Regions from separate parts of the Streptomyces sp. NPDC048255 genome, predicted to be linked through region 2. Evidence: riboswitches for the same ligand, from Rfam matches in the RefSeq annotation. Region 2 holds a riboswitch; each other region holds the start of a gene.

The links. Region 2 has a riboswitch for cyclic di-AMP ahead of AB0D94_RS30850 (LysM peptidoglycan-binding domain-containing M23 family metallopeptidase). Riboswitches for the same ligand answer to the same signal wherever they lie in the genome.
Region 1: linked by a shared signal. The riboswitch ahead of AB0D94_RS17990 (M23 family metallopeptidase) and the one ahead of AB0D94_RS30850 (LysM peptidoglycan-binding domain-containing M23 family metallopeptidase) in region 2 are both predicted to bind cyclic di-AMP.
Region 3: linked by a shared signal. The riboswitch ahead of AB0D94_RS17635 (transglycosylase family protein) and the one ahead of AB0D94_RS30850 (LysM peptidoglycan-binding domain-containing M23 family metallopeptidase) in region 2 are both predicted to bind cyclic di-AMP.

Annotation. Positions count from the first base shown of each region.
Region 1 is NZ_JBEZMA010000020.1:28,012-34,494, forward strand. Features, by position in the region: gene AB0D94_RS17975 (GNAT family N-acetyltransferase) at 1-1,394, opposite strand, end outside; gene AB0D94_RS17980 (HPr family phosphocarrier protein) at 1,579-1,860, shown strand; gene AB0D94_RS17985 (GntR family transcriptional regulator) at 2,214-2,891, opposite strand; gene AB0D94_RS17990 (M23 family metallopeptidase) at 3,093-3,890, opposite strand; cyclic di-AMP (ydaO/yuaA leader) riboswitch at 3,903-4,062, opposite strand; gene AB0D94_RS17995 (pitrilysin family protein) at 4,246-5,613, opposite strand; gene AB0D94_RS18000 (pitrilysin family protein) at 5,634-6,483, opposite strand, start outside.
Region 2 is NZ_JBEZMA010000057.1:21,510-27,992, forward strand. Features, by position in the region: gene AB0D94_RS30845 (SGNH/GDSL hydrolase family protein) at 227-1,012, opposite strand; gene AB0D94_RS30850 (LysM peptidoglycan-binding domain-containing M23 family metallopeptidase) at 1,177-2,166, opposite strand; cyclic di-AMP (ydaO/yuaA leader) riboswitch at 2,171-2,364, opposite strand; gene AB0D94_RS30855 (tyrosine-protein phosphatase) at 2,677-3,516, shown strand; gene AB0D94_RS30860 (aspartate aminotransferase family protein) at 3,536-4,966, opposite strand; gene hpnH (adenosyl-hopene transferase HpnH) at 4,963-5,994, opposite strand; gene AB0D94_RS30870 (1-hydroxy-2-methyl-2-butenyl 4-diphosphate reductase) at 6,000-6,483, opposite strand, start outside.
Region 3 is NZ_JBEZMA010000019.1:73,734-80,216, forward strand. Features, by position in the region: gene AB0D94_RS17615 (Ppx/GppA phosphatase family protein) at 379-1,320, opposite strand; gene AB0D94_RS17620 (DUF501 domain-containing protein) at 1,317-1,859, opposite strand; gene AB0D94_RS17625 (septum formation initiator family protein) at 1,939-2,427, opposite strand; gene eno (phosphopyruvate hydratase) at 2,556-3,842, opposite strand; gene AB0D94_RS17635 (transglycosylase family protein) at 4,129-4,863, opposite strand; cyclic di-AMP (ydaO/yuaA leader) riboswitch at 4,867-5,038, opposite strand; gene AB0D94_RS17640 (transglycosylase family protein) at 5,315-6,370, opposite strand; gene AB0D94_RS17645 (cytochrome P450) at 6,474-6,483, opposite strand, start outside.

The DNA.
Region 1 (6,483 bases), on a different contig from region 2:
GCCTCCGGCAGCCGGGTTCCCGGGACGACGTGCCCGGCCGGGGTGTGGCGGCCGCCCTTGGCGACGACCACCGGCTTCACGGCCGCCGTCCGGCGGGCGAGGCGGGTGAACTTCCGCGGGTTGCCGAGGGTTTCCAGGTAGAGCAGTGCGACGTCCGTCGCCTCGTCCTCGTACCAGTACTGGAGGATGTCGTTCCCGGAGACGTCGGCCCGGTTCCCCGCCGAGACGAAGGAGGACAGCCCCTCGCCGCGCCGCAGCAGCGCGGAGAGCAGGGCGATCCCGATGGCCCCGGACTGTGTGAACAGGCCGATCCGGCCGCGCATCGGCATCGGCGCGGGCGTGAGGGAGGCGTTGAGCTCCACCTCCGGGGCCGTGTTGATCACCCCGTACGCGTTCGGGCCGATGAGGCGCATCCCGTACGAGCGCACCTGCCGCACCAGTTCGCGCTGGCGGGCGAGCCCGGCCGGGCCGGACTCCCCGTAGCCGGCGGAGAGCACGACGAGGCCCTGGACCTCGTGCTCACCGCAGGCCGCGACGGCCTCCGGGACCCGCTCCGCCGGCACGGCGAGCACGGCGAGGTCGACGGGGGCGCCGATGTCGGCGAGCGCGCGGTAGGCCCGTACGCCGTCCAGCAGGTCGGCCTCGACCGCCTCGTTGACGGCGTACAGGTGGCCGTGGAAGCCGCTGTCGCGCAGGTTGCGCAGGGCCGCGGCGCCCAGGCCCGCGCCGGAGCGGCTGACTCCGATCACTGCCACGGAGCCGGGGGCCAGCAGCCGCTGGACCGAGCGGGCCTCGGCCCGCTGTTCGCGGGCGCGCTGGACGGCGAGGGACTCGGCAGTGGGTTCGAGGTCGAGGGTGAGGTGGACGGACCCGTCCTCGAAGCTGCGCTTCTGCTGGTAGCCGACGTCCGTGAACACTTTGATCATCTTGGTGTTGGCGGGCAGCACCTCGGCGGCGAACCGGCGGATGCCCCGCTCCCTGGCCACCGCGCCGATGTGCTCGAGGAGGGCGGAGGCGACGCCGCGGCCCTGGTGGGCGTCCTGGACGAGGAAGGCCACCTCGGCCTCGTCGGCGGGGGCGGAGGCGGGCCGGCCGTCGGAGCCGATCCTGTCGTAGCGGACGGTGCCGATGAACTCCCCGCCGATGGTCGCCGCGAGTCCCACCCGGTCGACGAAGTCGTGGTGCGTGAAGCGGTGCACGTCGCGGTCGGAGAGCCGGGGGTAGGGGGCGAAGAAACGGTAGTACTTCGACTCGTCGGACACCTGCTCGTAGAAGCTGACCAGCCGCCCGGCGTCCGCGGCGGTGATGGGCCTGATCCGGGCCGTGCCGCCGTCGCGGAGGACGACATCCGCTTCCCAGTGGGCCGGGTACGAGGGGTCCGACTCGGTGGTCATGGGGCCACCTTAGGCGGTTCCCGGGTCGCGCGGCCCTGGCGCGGCGCATCGGGCAGGCGGGCACGGATCAGTGCAAGCTGGGGAAGGTCGAACGGCGGCGGATCCGGGCCGAAGGTCGGTCGGAGCATTCAGGGCGTCGTGAGAGACTGGTCTAGACAACCGTAAGAACCTGAAGGGCATCACCATGGCAGAGCGCCGCGTCAACGTCGGCTGGGCCGAGGGCCTGCACGCTCGTCCCGCCTCGATCTTCGTCCGCGCGACGACCGCTTCCGGCGTCCCGGTGACCATCGCCAAGGCCGGTGGCGACCCCGTCAACGCCGCCTCCATGCTGGCGGTCCTGGGCCTGGGCGCCCAGGGCGGCGAGGAGATCGTCCTCGCCTCCGACGCCGAGGGCGCGGAGGTCGCGCTGGACCGTCTCGCGAAGCTGGTCGCCGAGGGTCTCGAGGAGCTCCCCGAGACCGTCTGACCCTTCGGGTTTCGCCGAAGCCGTGGTTCCCGGGCATCCGGGGGCCACGGCTTCGCCGTTTTCGGACGGGCCGCTCCGGAGGCCGGGTACGACGGAGAGCCGGCGCGGCCGAGAACCAGTACGGCGGAGAGCCGGCGCGGCCGAGAACCGGCGCGCACGGCAAAAGGCCGGCACATGAACCGGCCCGTTGCCCACACGGACCGGCCGCGCGCATAAACCAGCCGCGCGCATAAACCAGCCGCACATCAAAACGCTCCGCAGGAATTCGGCACGGCGGAATTCAGCCGACTGCCGGCCGACCGCCGCGCAGTGAATGCGCGGACCGGATACCAGCCCTTTGTATACGGCCCCTGTTAATGCCGACCGCTCGACATGTTTACGGCAGGTTGCGAAGTGCTCACCGCGGCCCGCGGCCGCAGCCGGTGCACCCCGGCCACCCGGTCGGCGTGGACCGCGGTCAGCGTCCGGGCCCGCTCGGCGTCCCCGCGCGCCACGGCGTCCACGATCGCGCCGTGCTCCGCCCAGGACTCCACGGGCCGCTCCGGGGCCCCCACCACGTACATCCAGGCGATCTTGTGCCGCATCTGGGTAAGCAGCGCGATCAGCCCGGGGCTGCCGGAGGCCTGCGCGAGCGTCTCGTGGAACCAGGCGCCCAGGGACCGCAGGTCCTCCCCCTGGCCCCGCCTGGCCCGTTCCTGGCCCAGCCGGACCAGCCCGCGCAGCACCTTGAGGTGTGCCTCGGTGCGCCGCCGGGCGGCCCTGGCGGCCGCCAGGGGCTCCAGGAGCATCCGCAGCTCCAGGAGATCGGCCGCCTCCTGCCCGGTCGGCTCGGCCACGCAGGCGCCCGCGTGGCGCCGCGTCGTGACGAACCCCTCGGACTCCAGGGTCCGCAGGGCCTCGCGGACCGGGACGCGCGAGACCCCGTACCGGCGGGCCAGTACCTCTTCGGTCAGTCTGCTGCCCGGTTCGAAGACCCCGGAGACGATGTCGTCGCGAATTGCCGTGCATACCGCGTGCGCAGGAATACGCAAGACCGGACCTCCGCTTATTTCCGACTGCCGTCGCCATGGAACACACATGCGCGTACTGAGACTCTATTGCAACACACGATATTTTCCGAGGGCGGCCGGAAATACGAAACATTTACCGCGCTGCGCAACACCAACGCGAAGACCCCGGCTCGGGGAGCCGGGGTCTTCGAAGAAGCGGTGAGCGCGAGCGCTGCGGACGGGTCAGAGGCTGACGCCGTGCGAACGCAGGTAGGCGACCGGGTCGATGTCCGAGCCGTAGTCGGCGCCGGTACGGGCCTCGAAGTGCAGGTGCGGGCCGCTCGAGTTGCCGGTGGAGCCCGACAGGCCGATCTGCTGGCCCGGGGTGACCTGCTGGCCGACGGAGACGCTCAGCGAGGCCAGGTGCCCGTACTGGGTGTACGTGCCGTCGTTGTGCTTGATGACGACGTTGTTGCCGTACGCGCCGCCCCAGCCCGCCTCGACGACCGTACCGAGGCCCACCGCGTGGACCGAGGTGCCGGAGGCCGCGCGGAAGTCGATGCCGGTGTGGCTGCCGGAGGACCACATGCCGCCGCCCGCGTGGTACTGGGTGCTGATCCCGCCGCCGACGGGGGCGACGAAGGTGTTGAGGCGCTTGCGCTCCTCCTCGCGGGCCGCACGCTCGGCGGCCTCGCGCTCGGCCTTCGCCTTGGCCTCGGCGAGGCGCTTGGCCTCGGAGGCGCGCTGCTTGGCGTCGGCCTCGGCCTGGGCCTTGGCCGCGGCGTGCTCGGCGGCGCGCTGCTGGGACTCGGCCTGGTCCTGGACGTCACTCGCGAGGTCCTCGGCCACGACGACGGCGCCGAGGGCGTTGTCCTGGACGGAGTTGTCGCTGTTGTCCGCCGCGAAGGCGGGACCGGCGAGGGTGCCCACGACGCCCGTGGTGGCGAGGGCGGCGATACCGGCGTAGCCGGCGGTCTTGCGGCTCAGACGGCTGGAGCCACGGTGCTTACCGGAACCGGCGGGACGACTGCCAAACGCCATGAAGGGGTTGATCCTTTCCTTCCTTCTCGCCTACCGGGTTAGCTGACGGGTTCGGAGCAGGAAGGTCTCCTACGGGCCTCCTCTTGCGAGGCGGTCCGATTCACCCCAGGGACACATGTGGGTCCCCGGCTCCCCAGGCTCGCGCCTGACGGGGACTCGGCGATCGCTGTCCGGTGCCGCGGATGCGGCGGGTACAACTGACGAACAGCAGGGCCGACGCTAGGCGGATCATCAGTCAATCGCCAAACAGACGCGCCTTTTTGTTGCGTACGCCACACCACATAAAAGCAACCTCCCCATTAAACGGACAAAAGGGGCCCTGGCGAACAAACCGCCAGAGCCCCTTCCGTATCCGTCAGTTGGTGACGACGCTCACTTCACCGATCCCGAGGGCCCGCACCGGCTCCTCGATCTGCGAGGCGTCGCCCACGAGGACCGTGACCAGCCGGTCCACCGGGAAGGCGTTCACCACCGCGGAAGTCGCCTCGACGGTGCCGGTTTCGGCCAGCCGCGCGTACAACTGCGCCTGGTAGTCGTCCGGGAGCTCCTGCTCCACCTGGTCGGCGAGGGTGCCGGCCACGGAGGCCGCCGTCTCGAACTTCAGCGGGGCCACGCCCACCAAGTTCTGCACCGCCACGTCCCGTTCGGCGTCGGTCAGACCGCCCTCCGCGAGGGTGCGCAGCACCTTCCAGAGGTCCTCCAGCGCCGGGCCCGTGTTGGGGGTGTCCACCGAGCCGCTGATGGCGAGCATCGAGGCGCCCTTGCCGTCGGCGGTGGAGCGCAGGACCTGGCCGAAGGCGCGCACGCCGTACGTGTACCCCTTCTCCTCGCGCAGCACCTTGTCCAGGCGGGAGGTGAGGGTGCCGCCGAGGCAGTACGTGCCGAGCACCTGGGCCGCCCAGACCCGGTCGTGCCGGTCCGCCCCGATCCGGCCGATCAGCAGCTGCGTCTGGACCGCGCCGGGCCGGTCGACGATGACCACCCGGCCGGTGTCGTCGGCGGTCACCGGCGGAACCGGGAGGGGCTCGGCGGAGTTGCCCGTCCAGGCGCCCAGGGTGTCGGCGAGGACCTCGTCCAGGTCGATGCCGGTCAGGTCGCCGACGACCACCGCGGTGGCCGTGGCGGGGCGTACGTGGGCCTCGTAGAAGGCGCGTACGGCCGCGGAGTCGATCCGGGCGACCGTCTCCTCGGTGCCCTGGCGCGGGCGGGACATCCGCAGGGTGGCCGGGAAGAGCTCCTTGGAGAGCTGCTTGGCGGCGCGGCGCTGCGGGTTGGCCAGCTCGTGCGGGATCTCGTCGAGCCGGTTGCGCACCAGCCGGTCGACCTCGGCGTCGGCGAAGGCCGGCGCGCGCAGGGCCTCGGCGAGCAGGCCGAGCGCCTTGGCCAGCCGGGAGGCCGGGACCTCCAGGGAGACCCGGATGCCCGGGTGGTCGGCGTGCGCGTCGAGCGTGGCGCCGCAGCGCTCCAGCTCGGCGGCGAACTCCTCGGCGGAGTGCTTGTCGGTGCCCTCGGACAGTGCCCGGGCCATGATGGTGGCCACCCCGTCCAGGCCCTCGGGCTCCGCGTCCAGCGGGGCGGCGAGGTTGACCTCGACCGCGATCACCTGCTGGCCGGGGCGGTGGCAGCGCAGCAGGGTGAGGCCGTTGGACAGCTTCCCGCGCTCGGGCGCCGGGAAGGCCCACGGTTGCGGCTCCCCGGCCTGCGGCTGCGGGTGGAAGGTCATCGTGACGGCTGCGGTGTCGCTCACTGCTCCGCCCCCTCGTTCTCGTCGTGCTGGTTGGGCTCGTCGTTCTCGTCCGCCGCGATGGGCTCGTAGACCAGCACCGCGCGGTTGTCCGGGCGCAGCCGGGCAGCGGCCACGGCCTGCACCTCCTCGGCGGTGACGTCGAGGACGCGCTGGACGGCGGTCAGCGCCAGCTGCGGGTCGCCGAACAGGACCGCGAAGCGGCACAGTTCGTCGGCGCGGCCGGCCACCGTGCTCAGCCGGTCCAGCCATTCCCGCTCCAGCTGCGCCTGGGCGCGCTCCATCTCCTCGGCCGTCGGGCCCTCGGCGGCGAAGCGCGCGAGCTCCTCGTCCACGGCCGCCTCGATGGTGGGGACCTCGACGCCGCTGGAGGTCTTGACGTCGAGCCAGCCCAGCGAGGGCGCCCCGGCCAGCCGCAGCATGCCGAAGCCGGCCGCGACGGCCGTCTGGTCGCGGCGTACCAGGCGGTTGTGGAGCAGCGAGGACTCGCCGCCGCCCAGGATGGTCAGCGCCACGTCGGCGGCGTCGCACTCGCGGGTGCCGTCGTGCGGGAGCCGGTAGGCGGCCATCAGGGCGCGCGCCGGCACCTCCTCGACGATCTCCTCGCGCAGCTGCTCCCCGATGACCTCGGGCAGCGAGCCGTCGCGGGGCGGCTGCTTGCCGTCGTGCGCCGGGATGGTGCCGAAGTACTTCTCGACCCAGGCGAGCGTCTGCTCGGGGTCGATGTCGCCGACGACCGACAGCACCGCGTTGTTGGGCGCGTAGTACGTGCGGAAGAAGGTCCGCGCGTCCTCCAGGGAGGCGGCGTCCAGGTCGGCCATGGAGCCGATCGGGGTGTGGTGGTACGGG
Region 2 (6,483 bases):
GGCCGTAGGGGTCTACGACCATCCCAACGCACACCCGCCCCCAAGGATTCCGCTTCCGGCCCCTGTCCACACGCGTTTCGGCCGTGCTCACCTGCGTTCAGCCGTACACCCGTGTCGCGGCCGCCCGGCATCCCCCGCCGGACGGCATCCCCGTGGCCGCGCGGCATACCCCGCCGCCCGGCACCCCCTTGGCCGCACGGCACCCCCGTGACCGCGCGGCCCGTACCTACAGCGGCATCAGGTCCGGCCGCTTCGCCTCCACGTGGTCCCCGGAGGACTCCCCGCGCAGCCGGCGGCCGATCCACGGCACCAGGTGGTCGCGCGCCCACTGGATGTTGTCCCGGGTCACGTCCACCGATCCGCGCGGCTGCTGCGGCGGCCACGGCTGGTCGGGGTCGGTCGGCACCTCCAGGCCGAGCACCTGCGCGGCGCGCAGCGCCACCCGGGTGTGCCCCTCGGGCGACAGGTGCAGCCGGTCGGCGTCCCAGGCCCGCCGGTCCTGTACGGACTTCAGCGACCAGAGGTCGAGCACCGGGCAGTCGTAGCGGTCGGCGATGGCGCGCACGTGCGCGCTGTATGTCGCCACCTTGCCCCGGATGTGCTTGAGGACCGGCACGCCCCGCGTGTCGAAGCCGGTGGTGATCATCACCTGGCCGACGGACCCGGCGAGGTCGGCCACGGCCGCCTCGAACCGCTCCGCCACGTCGTCGGGGTCGCTGCCGGGCCGGATGATGTCGTTGCCCCCGGCGCAGAAGGTCACGAGGTCCGGTGCGAGGGCCTTGGCCCGCGGCACCTGCTCGGCCACGATCTGGTCGAGGAGCCTGCCGCGCACGGCCAGGTTCGCGTACCGGAAGTCGTGCTCGTCGCGCCGATCGGCCAGGAGCACGGCAAGCCGGTCCGCCCAGCCGAGATAGGAATCCCCGGGTCCCGGGTCCCCGACACCCTCGGTGAAGCTGTCCCCGATCGCCGCGTACGAGCCGATGGTCTTGAGTTTCGTCGTCGTCGCTGCCACGGGAACCCATCCTTCACCGCCGTGGGCGACCTACGCCAACGTAAGCAGGGGTTGACGGACCGTGATCTGTACCACCTGACGGATAAGGAATAAGTACACGTGAGGCCGGGACCCCCCTCGGGCCCCGGCCTCACGTGTGTCTCCCGCTCCGGCGGCGGGTGCCGTCAGAGGCTCGCGCCCTTCGAACGGAGGTAGGCGATCGGGTCCATGTCCGAGCCGTAGGACGGGCTCGTGCGGATCTCGAAGTGCAGGTGCGGCCCGGTCGAGTTGCCGGTGGAACCGGAAAGGCCGATCCGCTGTCCGGCGGTGACGCTCTGGCCGGACGAGACGGAGAGCGAGGACAGGTGGGCGTACTGGGAGTAGTTGCCGTCCGCGTGCCGGATGACGACCTCGTTGCCGTACGAGCCGCTCCAGCCCGCCGAGACGACGGTGCCCGCGCCGACGGCCTTGACCGTGGTGCCGGAGCGGGCGATGAAGTCGACGCCCGTGTGGTAGCCGGAGGACCACATGGCGCCGGCGACCTTGTACTGGGTGGAGACGCCGCCGCTGACGGGGGCCACGAAGCCGGCGCCCGCGGGGGCCTTCTCGGCGGCGGAGGAGCCGGCCTTCTGCTTGGCCGGCGCGGCGGAGTCGGCGGCGCCCTTCTTGGCCGAGGGCGCCGAGGCACCGGAACCGGAGGCCTTCGGGGCCGCCTTCTCCGGAGCCGGGGCCGCCTTGGGGGCGGGCCGGGCCGGGGCCTCGGCCGGGGCGGCCTCGCCCTTCGCGCCGAGCGTCAGCTTCAGGCCCGGGTGGATCAGCGACGGGTCGGTGCCGACGGCCTCGCGGTTGTCGGCGTAGAGCTGCTCCCAGCCACCGGTCAGCTGGCGCTCGGCGGCGATCTTGGAGAGGTAGTCGCCCGGCACGACCGTGTAGACGGTCGGCGCGGCCTGCGGCGCGGCCTGGAGCTGCACGGCCTGCGGGGCCGCCTGCGGGGCGGTCTGTACGGCCTGCACCACCGGGGTGGCGGCGGTCGCGGCGGTCGGCGCACCGGCGGCGTGGGCGCCCGCGGCACCGATCAGCGGCAGCGCGAGGGCGGCGCCCCCGGTGCCGGCGGCGGCGAAACCGCGCGATATGGAACCGGACTTGGGACGGCGGTGCTTACCCTTTGCGGGCATGGCGAATTCCTCTCCGTCGCCTGCGAGGTGAGCTGTCGGGTTCGGACTGGAGATGTCCGGCCGTACACCCGGGACCCCTGGAACGCGGGCCCCATATGTACGGCTTCACCCCGAGCCGTCCCGGTTCAAAAGATCCGGAACAGCGGCTTACCTGGTTCCCCCGCTCCTGCCGCGCGCGTGAATAGTCGGGTGCGGTTTCCGGGCGGCGGCAGGATTCGGCGGTCCACCCGGATCGAGGGCGAAGCTAATCGAGTCGGGCGGCAGGTAACAAGCCATGAATTCCCTGACGGATTCACAGGGATGAGGGAGCGGCGGAATTCCGGTCACCCTGCGTCCATTCCCCACCGTCAACAACCGTCCCTGCCGGGCAATTCGGCATTCGCGATCAGACACTCACGGTCACCGTATGATCTGGCTCACGGAGAGGCACCCGATCTCGCCTCCGTCTACGGCAAGTTGTTGCCAAGTAGCCTAATTCGGACACCCACCCGACGATGCGGAGGAGTTCCCGTGACCCAGCAGATACCCCCGGCCCCGCCGGCACGACCCGGGTCGGAGCCGGTGCCGGAGCCCGAACTGTCCGGAGTGCGCAATTTCCGTGACGTGGGCGGACTTCCGGCCTCCGGTGGACGGAGGGTCAGGGCGGGACGACTCTTCCGAAGCGGACATCTGGCACATGCCACCGAAACCGATGCAGAGTTCCTCGCATCGCTCGGCCTGCACACCATCTTCGACTTCCGCAACAACGCCGACCATTCACTGGAGGGGCCGGACGTCGAACTGCCGGGTGTACGCAATGTGAACATCCCGCTGTCGGACCCCGCCGACGGCCGGGAGTTCTGGAAGATGGTCCGCGAAGGCGACCTCGGCCAGCTCCGCTCGCTCCTCGGCGACGGCAAGGCCGCGGCCCGGATGGCGCAGTCGTACCGCACCATCATCGAGCAGCGCACCGCCGAGCACAGCCGGGTCGTGCACGCCCTCGCCGAGGACAGCGTCCCGGCCCTGATGCACTGCGCGGCGGGCAAGGACCGGGCCGGCCTGTCCATCGCCGTCACCCTGCTCGCGCTCGGCGTCGAACGCGAGGCGATCGTGGCGGACTACCTGGAGTCGAACGCCCCGCACCGGCGCTACCGGGTGCGCCGCAGCGGCGAGCCGGTCGAGGCCCACTCCCCCGAGGTGATGGAGCTCCTCGCCCCGCTCTTCGACGCCCGCGCCGAGTACCTGGACGCCGCCTTCGACAGCATCGACAAGCGGTGGGGCGGGGTCGAGCGCTACCTCGCCGAGGGCCTCGGACTGACGCCCGAGACCCTCGACCGGCTGCGCGAGCGGCTGCTGACCGACGGGGCCTGAGGCCCGCCGGAGCAGGCGGTCAGCGGTTGCCGACCGCCTGCTTCACCAGGGTCCGCCCGAAGTCCCACATCAGGCCCGACCCGCCGTGCGCCTCGTCCATGACCGCGCGGAAGGCGCCGACGAACCGGTCGACGTCCCGTTCTTCCACGATCAGCGGCGGGATCAGCTTGATCACCTCCAGGTGGTCGCCGGAGACCTGGGTGAGGATCCGGTGCTTCTGGAGCAGCGGCACCACGACCATCTGCGCGAACAGCCCCTTGCGGGCCGCCTGGAGCATGGTCCACCGGCTGCGCAGCCCCAGCGAGGACGGCCGGCCGAACTCGATGCCGATCATCAGCCCGCGCCCCCGCACCTCGTGCAGCAGCTCGTACTCGTCCACCAGGGCCGCGAGCCGCCCGCGCAGCAGGTCCCCCGTCGCCCGGGCGTTCGCCACCACCTCCTCGTCCTCCATGACCGACAGCACGGCCAGCCCGGCCGCCATCGCCTGTGCGTTGGAACCGAAGCTGGCGGAGTGCACGAGCACCCGGTCCATGGACGAGTAGACCTTCTTGAAGATCCAGTCCTTGCCCAGGGTCGCGCCGACCGGCACGTAGCCGCCCGACAGCGCCTTGGCCACGCACACGAGGTCCGGCTCCACGCCCGGCTCGTGCTGGTACGCGTAGAAGTCACCGGTCCGTCCCAGCCCGGTCTGCACCTCGTCCGCGATCAGCAGTGCCTTGTGCCGGTGCAGGAGTTCCTGGGCTGCGAGCAGGAATCCGGGCGGAGCCTCCAGGACCCCCTTGCCCTGGATGGGCTCGACGACGAAGGCGGCCACGTCCCCGCGCCCCAGCTCCCGCTCCAGGGCGGCCAGGTCCCCCAGCGCGATCCTCGTGTCGGGGAGCAGCGGGGCGAAGCCGTCCCGGAAGCCGCTCTCCCCGTTCACCGACAAGGAGCCCGTGGTCAGCCCGTGGAAGGCGTGGTCGCAGTAGAGGACCCGCGGCCGCCCGGTGGCGTACCGGGCGAACTTCAGGGCCGTCTCCACGGCCTCGGTGCCGCTGTTGCCGAAGAAGACCCGGTCCAGGTGCGGGCTGTACGAGAGGAGCTTCTCGGCCAGCAGCCCGGGCAGCGGCTGGCAGTCGAAGCGGGTGAGGTCGGCGAGCTGGGCGTCGAGGACGTCGTGCAGGGCCCGGCGGACGACCGGGTGGTGCCGGCCCAGGCCCATCACCCCGAACCCGGCCAGCATGTCGAGGTAGTCGTTGCCCTCGGCGTCCCAGAAGTGGGCGCCCTCGGCCCGCTCGTAGACCTTGTCGAAGCCGATGGTGTGCAGCATCCGGGGCAGCTGGTGGTTGAGGTGGCGGGCGTGGAGCTCGTACCGTTCGCCGCCGCGCTCGGCCAGCAGGGCGCCGAGGTCGAAGCCCTTGCCCCGGCCGCGCCCCGCCCGTTCGCCCGGGCCCTGTCCGGCGGCGGTCATGCCGAGCGGTCCCGGTTCCCGCCGATCGTCTCCCGGGCCGCCCGCAGGGACTCCTTGAGGGAGCCCATGGTGGCGAGGACGGCGGTGGGCTCGTAGCCGCAGTGCGCCATGCAGTTCGCGCAGCGCGGGTCCTTCCCGCGGCCGTACTTGCTCCAGTCGGTGTCGTTGATCAGCTCGCGGTACGTGGGCACGTAGCCGTCGCTCATCAGGTAGCAGGGGCGCTGCCAGCCGAAGAGGGAGTAATTCGGAATCGCCCAGGCGGTGCAGGGGAAATCCGCCTTCCCTTCGAGGAAGTCCAGGAAGAGCGGCGAGTGGTTGAGCCGCCAGCGGCGCCGGTTGCCGCCCGCGAAGGCCTTCTTGAAGAGGTCGCGGGTCTGTTCCACGCCCAGGAAGTGTTCCTGGTCGGGGGCCTTCTCGTAGGCGTAGGCCGGCGAGATCATCATCTCGTCCACCTGGAGGTCGTCATTGAGGTAGTTGAGTACCTCAATGATCGTCTGCGGTGTGTCGGTGTTGAAGAAGGTGGAGTTGGTGGTGACCCGGAAACCCCGCTTCTTCGCCTCCTTGATGGCTGCGACGGCCTCGTCGAAGACGCCTTCCTTGGCCACCGACTCGTCGTGCCGCTCGCGCAGGCCGTCGATGTGCACGGCGAAGGCGAAGTACGGGGACGGGGTGAACTTCTCGATCTTCTTGCGCAGCAGCATCGCGTTGGTGCAGAGGAATACGTACTTCCGCTTGGCTACCAGCTGCCGGACGATCTCGTGGATCTGCGGGTGCATCAGGGGCTCGCCGCCCGCGATGGACACCATGGGCGCGCCGGACTCCAGCACGGCGCCGACCGCTTGGGCGACCGGCATGCGCTGCTTGAGCACCCCGGCCGGGTGCTGGATCTTCCCGCACCCTTCACAGGCCAGGTTGCAGGCGTAGAGCGGTTCCAGCTCGACGATCAGCGGGAACTTCTCACGCTTGCGGAGCTTCTGTTCGAGAAGATAGGTCCCGACCCTGATGGTCTGGCGCAGCGGCATGGCCATCTGGCTCACCTCCTGGGGAGCAGCAAAGAACGGTGCCAGTCATAAAACGCGGGCAGTACGGCACGCAGTACACGGAAGGCCGATATTCCACCGCGGACCGTGCCGATGCGGACGAGCTCATGCTCCGGAGCGTCCACGATCACCCGGACGGCCGCAACCGGACGGCTGCCTCCGCCGGCGGCGGTCCACAAGGTGGCCGCGGACTCCATGTCGACCGCGATGGCGCCGGTGGCGCGCAGCTGCGCGCGCTCCTGGCCGCGGACGACGTGGTCGGATCCGGTCAGGGGGCCGATGTGCACGGTCCGGCCGGGCGCTGCCCGGGCCAGTGCCTCGGCGAGCAGGGCGGTTCCGGTGCAGGTGACGTCGCCGTGCGGGTCCCGGGTCTGCTCGGCGACGACCAGGTCGCCGGGGTGCATGCCGGGGACCAGCCCCGCGCAGAACCCGGTCGCGAGGACGGCCGCCCGCTCCATCCCCGGCCGGTCCAGCGCC
Region 3 (6,483 bases), on a different contig from region 2:
AACGAGTATCCAGCACCCCAGGGGGTGACGCTCGTGAGCCCCTTCACAAGGTGACACAGGGCCTCTGCTACACTGCGCGGCCCACGTGACCCAGGTCATGGCGCTCAACGGGAACCACGGTGTAACTGGAATCGTTGTTCACCCGTCCTGAACTGGCCTCCAGGCTACTGAGCGGACTGGACCACCGGCTTTTGTCCGTACCTCTGATGCGGAATCTGTCGCTACCGCTATTCGTACGAACGCGCGGAAAAAGGGGCCTGCGGGCCCTCGGAGCGCCCCGAAGGGCCCTCCTCTTGAACCAACAGGCCCCATTTCCTTGTGAAGAACTTCACGAAGTTCGTGTGGATCACGGGACCAAAGTCCCCCGGAAGCCCTCCGTCAGGCAGCGGACCAGGCGATTCCGTCGAGGATGTCGTGCTCCGAGACCACGACCTCCGAGGCCCCGATCCGCTCCATGAGCGTCAGCAGGACCAGAGCGCCCGCGCCGATCACGTCCACCCGGCCGGGGTGCATGACCGGGATCGCCGCGCGCTGCGCGTGCGTCGAGGTCAGCATCCGCTCGGTGACCTCGCGGACCTGCTCGTAGGAGATCCGGGAGTGGTGGATGGCCGAGGAGTCGTACGCGGACAGCCCCAGCGCGATCGCGGCGACCGTGGTCACCGAGCCGGCCAGACCGACCAGGGTGCGCGCCTCGCCCAGCGGGACGGACTCGGCGGCCAGGTCCAGCGCCGCCTCGATGTCGGCCCGTACGGCCGCGATCTGCGCCTCGGTGGGCGGGTCGCTGACGACCCCGTCCACGGCCAGGTGGCGCTCGGTCATCCGGACGCAGCCCACGTCCACCGAGCGGGCGGCCCGGACGTGGTCCTCGCCGACGACGAACTCGGTGGAGCCGCCGCCGATGTCCACCACCAGGAAGGGCTTCTCCAGGTGGTCGGTTCCGGCCAGCTCCTTGGTGGCGCCGGTGAAGGAGAACTCGGCCTCCTGGTCGCCGGAGATCACCTCGGGCTCGACGCCCAGGATGTCCAGCACGCCCCGGACGAACTCGTCCCGGTTCTCGGCGTCCCGGGAGGCGGAGGTCGCCACGAAGCGGACCCGCTCCGCGCCCAGCTCCTTGATGACCGCCGCGTACTCACGGCAGGCGGCGAAGGTGCGCTCCAGGGCCTCGGGGGCGAGACGGCCGGTCTTGTCCACGCCCTGGCCGAGCCGGACGATGGTCATCCGCCGGTCCAGCTCCACCAGCTCGCCCGCGACCGGGTCGGCGTCCGCGACGAGCAGGCGGATGGAGTTCGTACCGCAGTCGACGGCCGCGACCCGCGTCACCGCGACTCCTCCTGCTTCTTCTCGCCGCACGGGGTGACGCAGGCGCCCTTGGCCCACCACTCCGGCAGCATCGCCAGGGCCTCGTCGCCGAACGGGTTCACGCCCGGGCCGGCCGCCAGGGAGTGGCCGACCAGCACGTGCAGGCACTTGACCCGGTCCGGCATCCCGCCGGCGCTCGGGAAGCCCTGGAGCACCTCGATGGCGTCACGGCGCTGGATGTAGTCCTCGTGCGCGGCCCGGTAGGCGGCGGCCAGTTCCGGGTCCTCGGCGAGCCGGGCCTGCATCTCCTTCATGACGCCGTTGGCCTCCAGCGTGCCGATGGCACCGGCCGCGCGCGGGCACGTCAGGTAGTACAGCGTCGGGAAGGGGGTGCCGTCGGGGAGCCGCGGGGCGGTCTCCACCACGTCCGGCTGGCCGCACGGGCAGCGGTGCACGATGGCGCGCAGCCCGCGCGGCGGGCGGCCGAGCTGCTGCTCGAACGCTTCGATGTCCGCGTCGGTCGGCTCGGTCCGGTCGGTCTGGGGCGGGGGCGTCTGCATGCCTGGAGGAAGTCTCTTCGTTCTCGTGGATGGGTGCGGTGCTCGGTGCGTACTCGGTACGCACTCGGTGCGGTGCTCGTCAGTCGCCGGGGCGGTCGGCCTTGTCGACGCCGTCCCAGACGTTCGAGTACCAGGGCCGGTCGGAGCCGGCCTGGCCGGTGCGGCGCGGTGCGGGACCGCCCGCTCCGGGGTCGTTCATGATGTAGCCGGTCTCCCCCGGACGGAGGTAGTGCAGGTGCTTGCGCGCCTGCTGCTCCGCGTAGGCGTCGTCCTGCCAGCGGGCCTTCTCGTCGCGCAGCCGCTCCAGCCGTTCGCGCGCGGCGGCGGCGGCCCGCTGCTGCTCCGAGATCTCCGAGCGCTGGGAGACGTACTGGCGCATCGGATACGCGAGGGCGACGACCAGCGTACAGAGGACGAGCACGAGCAGTGCGGCCCGGCCGGTGAGCCGGCTGCGGCGGACCTGGCGGCGCGACTGCGAGCGGTAGACGTGGGCGGCGGTCCGCTCGCCGAGCTGCTTGAGCCTGGTCGCGGTGGAGAAGGTGGAGAACCGATCCCGGTTCCCGGCCATTGATCCCGCCTCCCCTATGTACGCACTACGCAATACGTCCCCGCACACGGTACGGGACCGAGTGCGGGGACGTACGGAAGCAAGAGCGTGATTAGCCCTTGAAACGCGGGACGCCGGGCTTCAGGGCGTCAGCCCTTGAAGCGGGGGAAGGCGCTGCGGCCCGCGTACACCGCGGCGTCGTCGAGGATCTCCTCGATGCGCAGCAGCTGGTTGTACTTGGCGACGCGGTCCGAGCGGGCCGGGGCGCCGGTCTTGATCTGGCCGCAGTTCACCGCGACGGCGAGGTCGGCGATGGTGACGTCCTCGGTCTCGCCGGAGCGGTGGGACATCATGCACTTGAAGCCGTTGCGCTGGGCCATCTCGACGGCGTCGAGGGTCTCGGTCAGCGAACCGATCTGGTTCACCTTCACGAGCAGGGCGTTCGCGGAGCCCTCCTCGATGCCGCGGGCCAAGCGCTCCGGGTTGGTGACGAAGAGGTCGTCGCCGACGATCTGGACCTTGGAGCCCAGCTTGTCGGTGAGGGTCTTCCAGCCGGCCCAGTCGTCCTCGTACAGCGGGTCCTCGATGGAGACCATCGGGTACGCGGAGACGAGCTCCTCGTAGTACTCGGTCATCTCGGCGGCCGAGCGGGACTGGCCCTCGAACTCGTACTTGCCGTCCTTGTAGAACTCGGACGCGGCGACGTCGAGCGCGAGCGCGATGTCCTTGCCCGGGGTGTAGCCGGCCTGCTTGATGGCCTCGACGATGAGGTCGAGCGCGGCGCGGTTGGAGTCCAGGTTCGGCGCGAAGCCGCCCTCGTCGCCCAGCCCGGTGGAGAGGCCCTTGGTGTGCAGGACCTTCTTGAGGGTGTGGTAGACCTCGGCACCCCAGCGCAGCGCCTCGGAGAAGGACTCCGCGCCGATCGGGGCGATCATGAACTCCTGGATGTCCACGTTGGAGTCGGCGTGCGACCCACCGTTGAGGATGTTCATCATCGGAACGGGCAGCAGGTGCGCGTTCGGGCCGCCGAGGTAGCGGAAGAGCGGCAGGTCCGAGGCCTCGGACGCGGCGTGCGCGACGGCCAGGGAGACGCCGAGGATGGCGTTGGCGCCGAGCGAGCCCTTGTTGTCGGTGGCGTCCAGGTCGAACATGGCCTGGTCGATCAGGCGCTGCTCGGTGGCGTCGTAGCCGACGAGCTCCGGGCCGATCTGCTCGATGACGGCCAGGACGGCCTTCTCGACGCCCTTGCCCATGTAGCGGTTGGGGTCACCGTCACGGAGCTCGATGGCCTCGAAGGCACCGGTGGAGGCGCCGGACGGAACTGCAGCACGGCCGGTGCTGCCATCGTCGAGGCCAACCTCGACCTCGACCGTGGGGTTGCCTCGGGAGTCCAGGATTTCCCGGGCTACGACGACGTCGATGGACGGCACGAGCATCTCCTTCTGGGATGTGACGCTGGGTGTGCGGTGGCGTGTCAGGCCGTGGGACGGCCTTGCCGACTAGAGCCTAACCGGCTCCGGGCGCTCGGCCGCCCGACCGCCCGCCTCCTGGGACGAAAAAGGGCCCGAATACCCGTCTTCCGGGACATAGGACCCTTGCCCGGGGCGGTTCTGACGGCGCACACGCCACCGCCCGGCGCGTGGAAGGGACGCGCCGGGCGGTGGGTCGGTGCATGCGTTCAGCGGCGGGCCGCGAACTGTCCTGCGGTCATGACCGCAGTGTTCAGCTGAGCTTCAGCTTCTGACCGGGGAAGATCAGGTCGGCGTCCGCCACGATGTCCTTGTTCAGCTCGTGGAGGTGCTGCCAGCCGCCCTGGACGCCGTTGGCCTCGGCGATGTTGCCGAGCGTGTCGCCGGGCTTGACCTCGTACGAGCCGTTGCCGGTCTTCGGGGCCTCGGTCTTGGGGGCCTCGGTCTTCGGGGCCTGGGCCTTCGGCTTGGCCGGGGCGGCCTCGGTGCGCTCGGAGCGGGTGGCCGGAGCCTCGGAGCGCTTGGTCTCCTTCTTCGGCTCGGCCTTCTTCTCCTGCTTCTTCGGCTCGGCCTTCGGCTTGGCGGGGGCCTCGGCCGCGCCGCCACCGGTGTACGAGGAGTTGGACAGGCCGACGCCGCAGGACGGCCAGGCGCCCTTGCCCTGGCCCTTGAGGACCTTCTCGGCAATGGCTATCTGCTGGGACTTGGTGGCCTGGTTGGCCTGGGCGGCGTACGCCTTGCCGCCGTAGCCGGCCCAGGTGGAGGACGAGAACTGCAGGCCGCCGTAGTAGCCGTTGCCCGTGTTGATGGCCCAGTTGCCACCGGACTCGCACTGCGCGACACGGTCCCACTCGGAGGCCGTGGCGGCGCTGGCGGAGCCGGCCGCCATCAGGGGGGCGGCGACTGCCACACCGGTGACACCGGCGAGCGTGACGATGCGAGCGGCCTTGGAGGCGCGGCGGTGCTTGCCCTTGCCGGAAAGCAGCATGGAGTTTCTCCTCACCGACGCCTGCGAGGTGAGCTGTCGGGTTCGGGCGAGTGAGTTGCCCGGACGCGCGACCAGCGCACGCCTTAACCCCTAGCCGGTGGCGTGACCGTCTCTCAACGGCCGCTCCCGGCGCCTACCTTGGTTCCCCCGCTCCTGCCTTCGGCGCTTGACGCGACGACTGTTCCCCCCGTCCGCCGGCAGGATTCGGCGATGCGGTCGAAGGAGCTCGCGGTGGCGAGCGATTCAGAAGGTAGACAGGTCTCTCCCCGATGTTCAACGAGCCACATCGGGGAGAAACGACCCCTACTTGCGCCCTCCGCAAGGGTGTTTGCGCAGGTGAGGGCGGGGTTTGCAGCAGCTTCCGGGCGGGACACGCCAGTTGACCTGAAGAGACACATGTCTCACTTACAGAAAACCGACAATCATCCTTTTCCGGATGCCCGAAGTGCCCCTATTGCTTGGTTAGATCCAGATTCTGCCCAGGCTTGATCAGGTCGGCATCCCCGCCGATGACCTGCTCATTGGCCTGGTAGAGGGCGTTCCAGCCCCCCTTGAGCCCCTTGGCGTCCGCGATGGCGGTCAGGCTGTCGCCCGCCTTCACCGTGTACGTGGGGTCCGACGCGGCATCAGGCGCGGCGGGAGCCTCGACCGCGGGCGTGCCACGGTGCTTGCCGCTGCCCTCGGCAGGGGCGGACGGGTCGGCGGAGGCGGGCGGGACCGTCGGGTCGGCCGAGGCGCCCGGGGTCGCCGGGACCGTGAGGTCGGACGGGGACGGGGAAGTGGTGGGGGCCGTGGGCGCCGTCGGGTCCGGGGAGGGAGCCGGAGTGGTCGGGTCCACCGGAGCGGTGCTCTCGCCGCCCGGGACCTCGGGGCTCGCCGGAGCGGACGGGTCCACCGTCGGGGGGAAGTCCGGCGCGGGCATGACGGGCAGTCCGAGGGAGGGCGCGAGCGGGCCGTCCGGGATCGCGGGCGCAGGGGTCCCGGACGGGCTCGGCACCGGGGTCGGAGCCCCGAAGTCCGTGGCCGGCGCACCCTGTCCGGCGGGCGGCACGACATCGTCCGGGCGGGACGGGGAGGGCGCGACGGGCCCGGAACCGCCGGGCAGGCCGGGGTCCACCTCGGGGGCCGGGCCCTGCTGGGTCAGCCCGGCCGAGGCCGCGCACAGCGGCCACGCCTGCGGCCCCTGGGAGGCCAGCACCCGCTCGGCCACGGCTATCTGCTGGGACCGGCTCGCGAGGTCGGGCCGCTCGGCGAAGTCGAGCCCGCCGGCGCTCTGCCACTGCTCCTGGGTGAACTGGAGCCCGCCGTACGCGCCGCTGCCGAAGTTGGCGCTCCACGTGCCGCCGCTCTCGCACTCGGCGACCTTGTCCCACGTGGACGTGTCGGCAGCCGTGGCGTTGGTGGCGGCAAGCAGTGGCAGGGCCAGTGCTGAGCCAGTGACTCCGGCTGTGACTACCAGCGCGGGGACCTGGCGGGGGCGTCTGTGGCGGCCGTTCCCGGAACGCATGAGGGTGCACCTTTCGCATAACGGCGGGGTAACGGCAGAACCTAGCCTCCTTCGAACGGTTGTCACAAGTTCCGCCGGTAACTGACTTCCGGTCAGCGCGCCTTCAGTCGTTC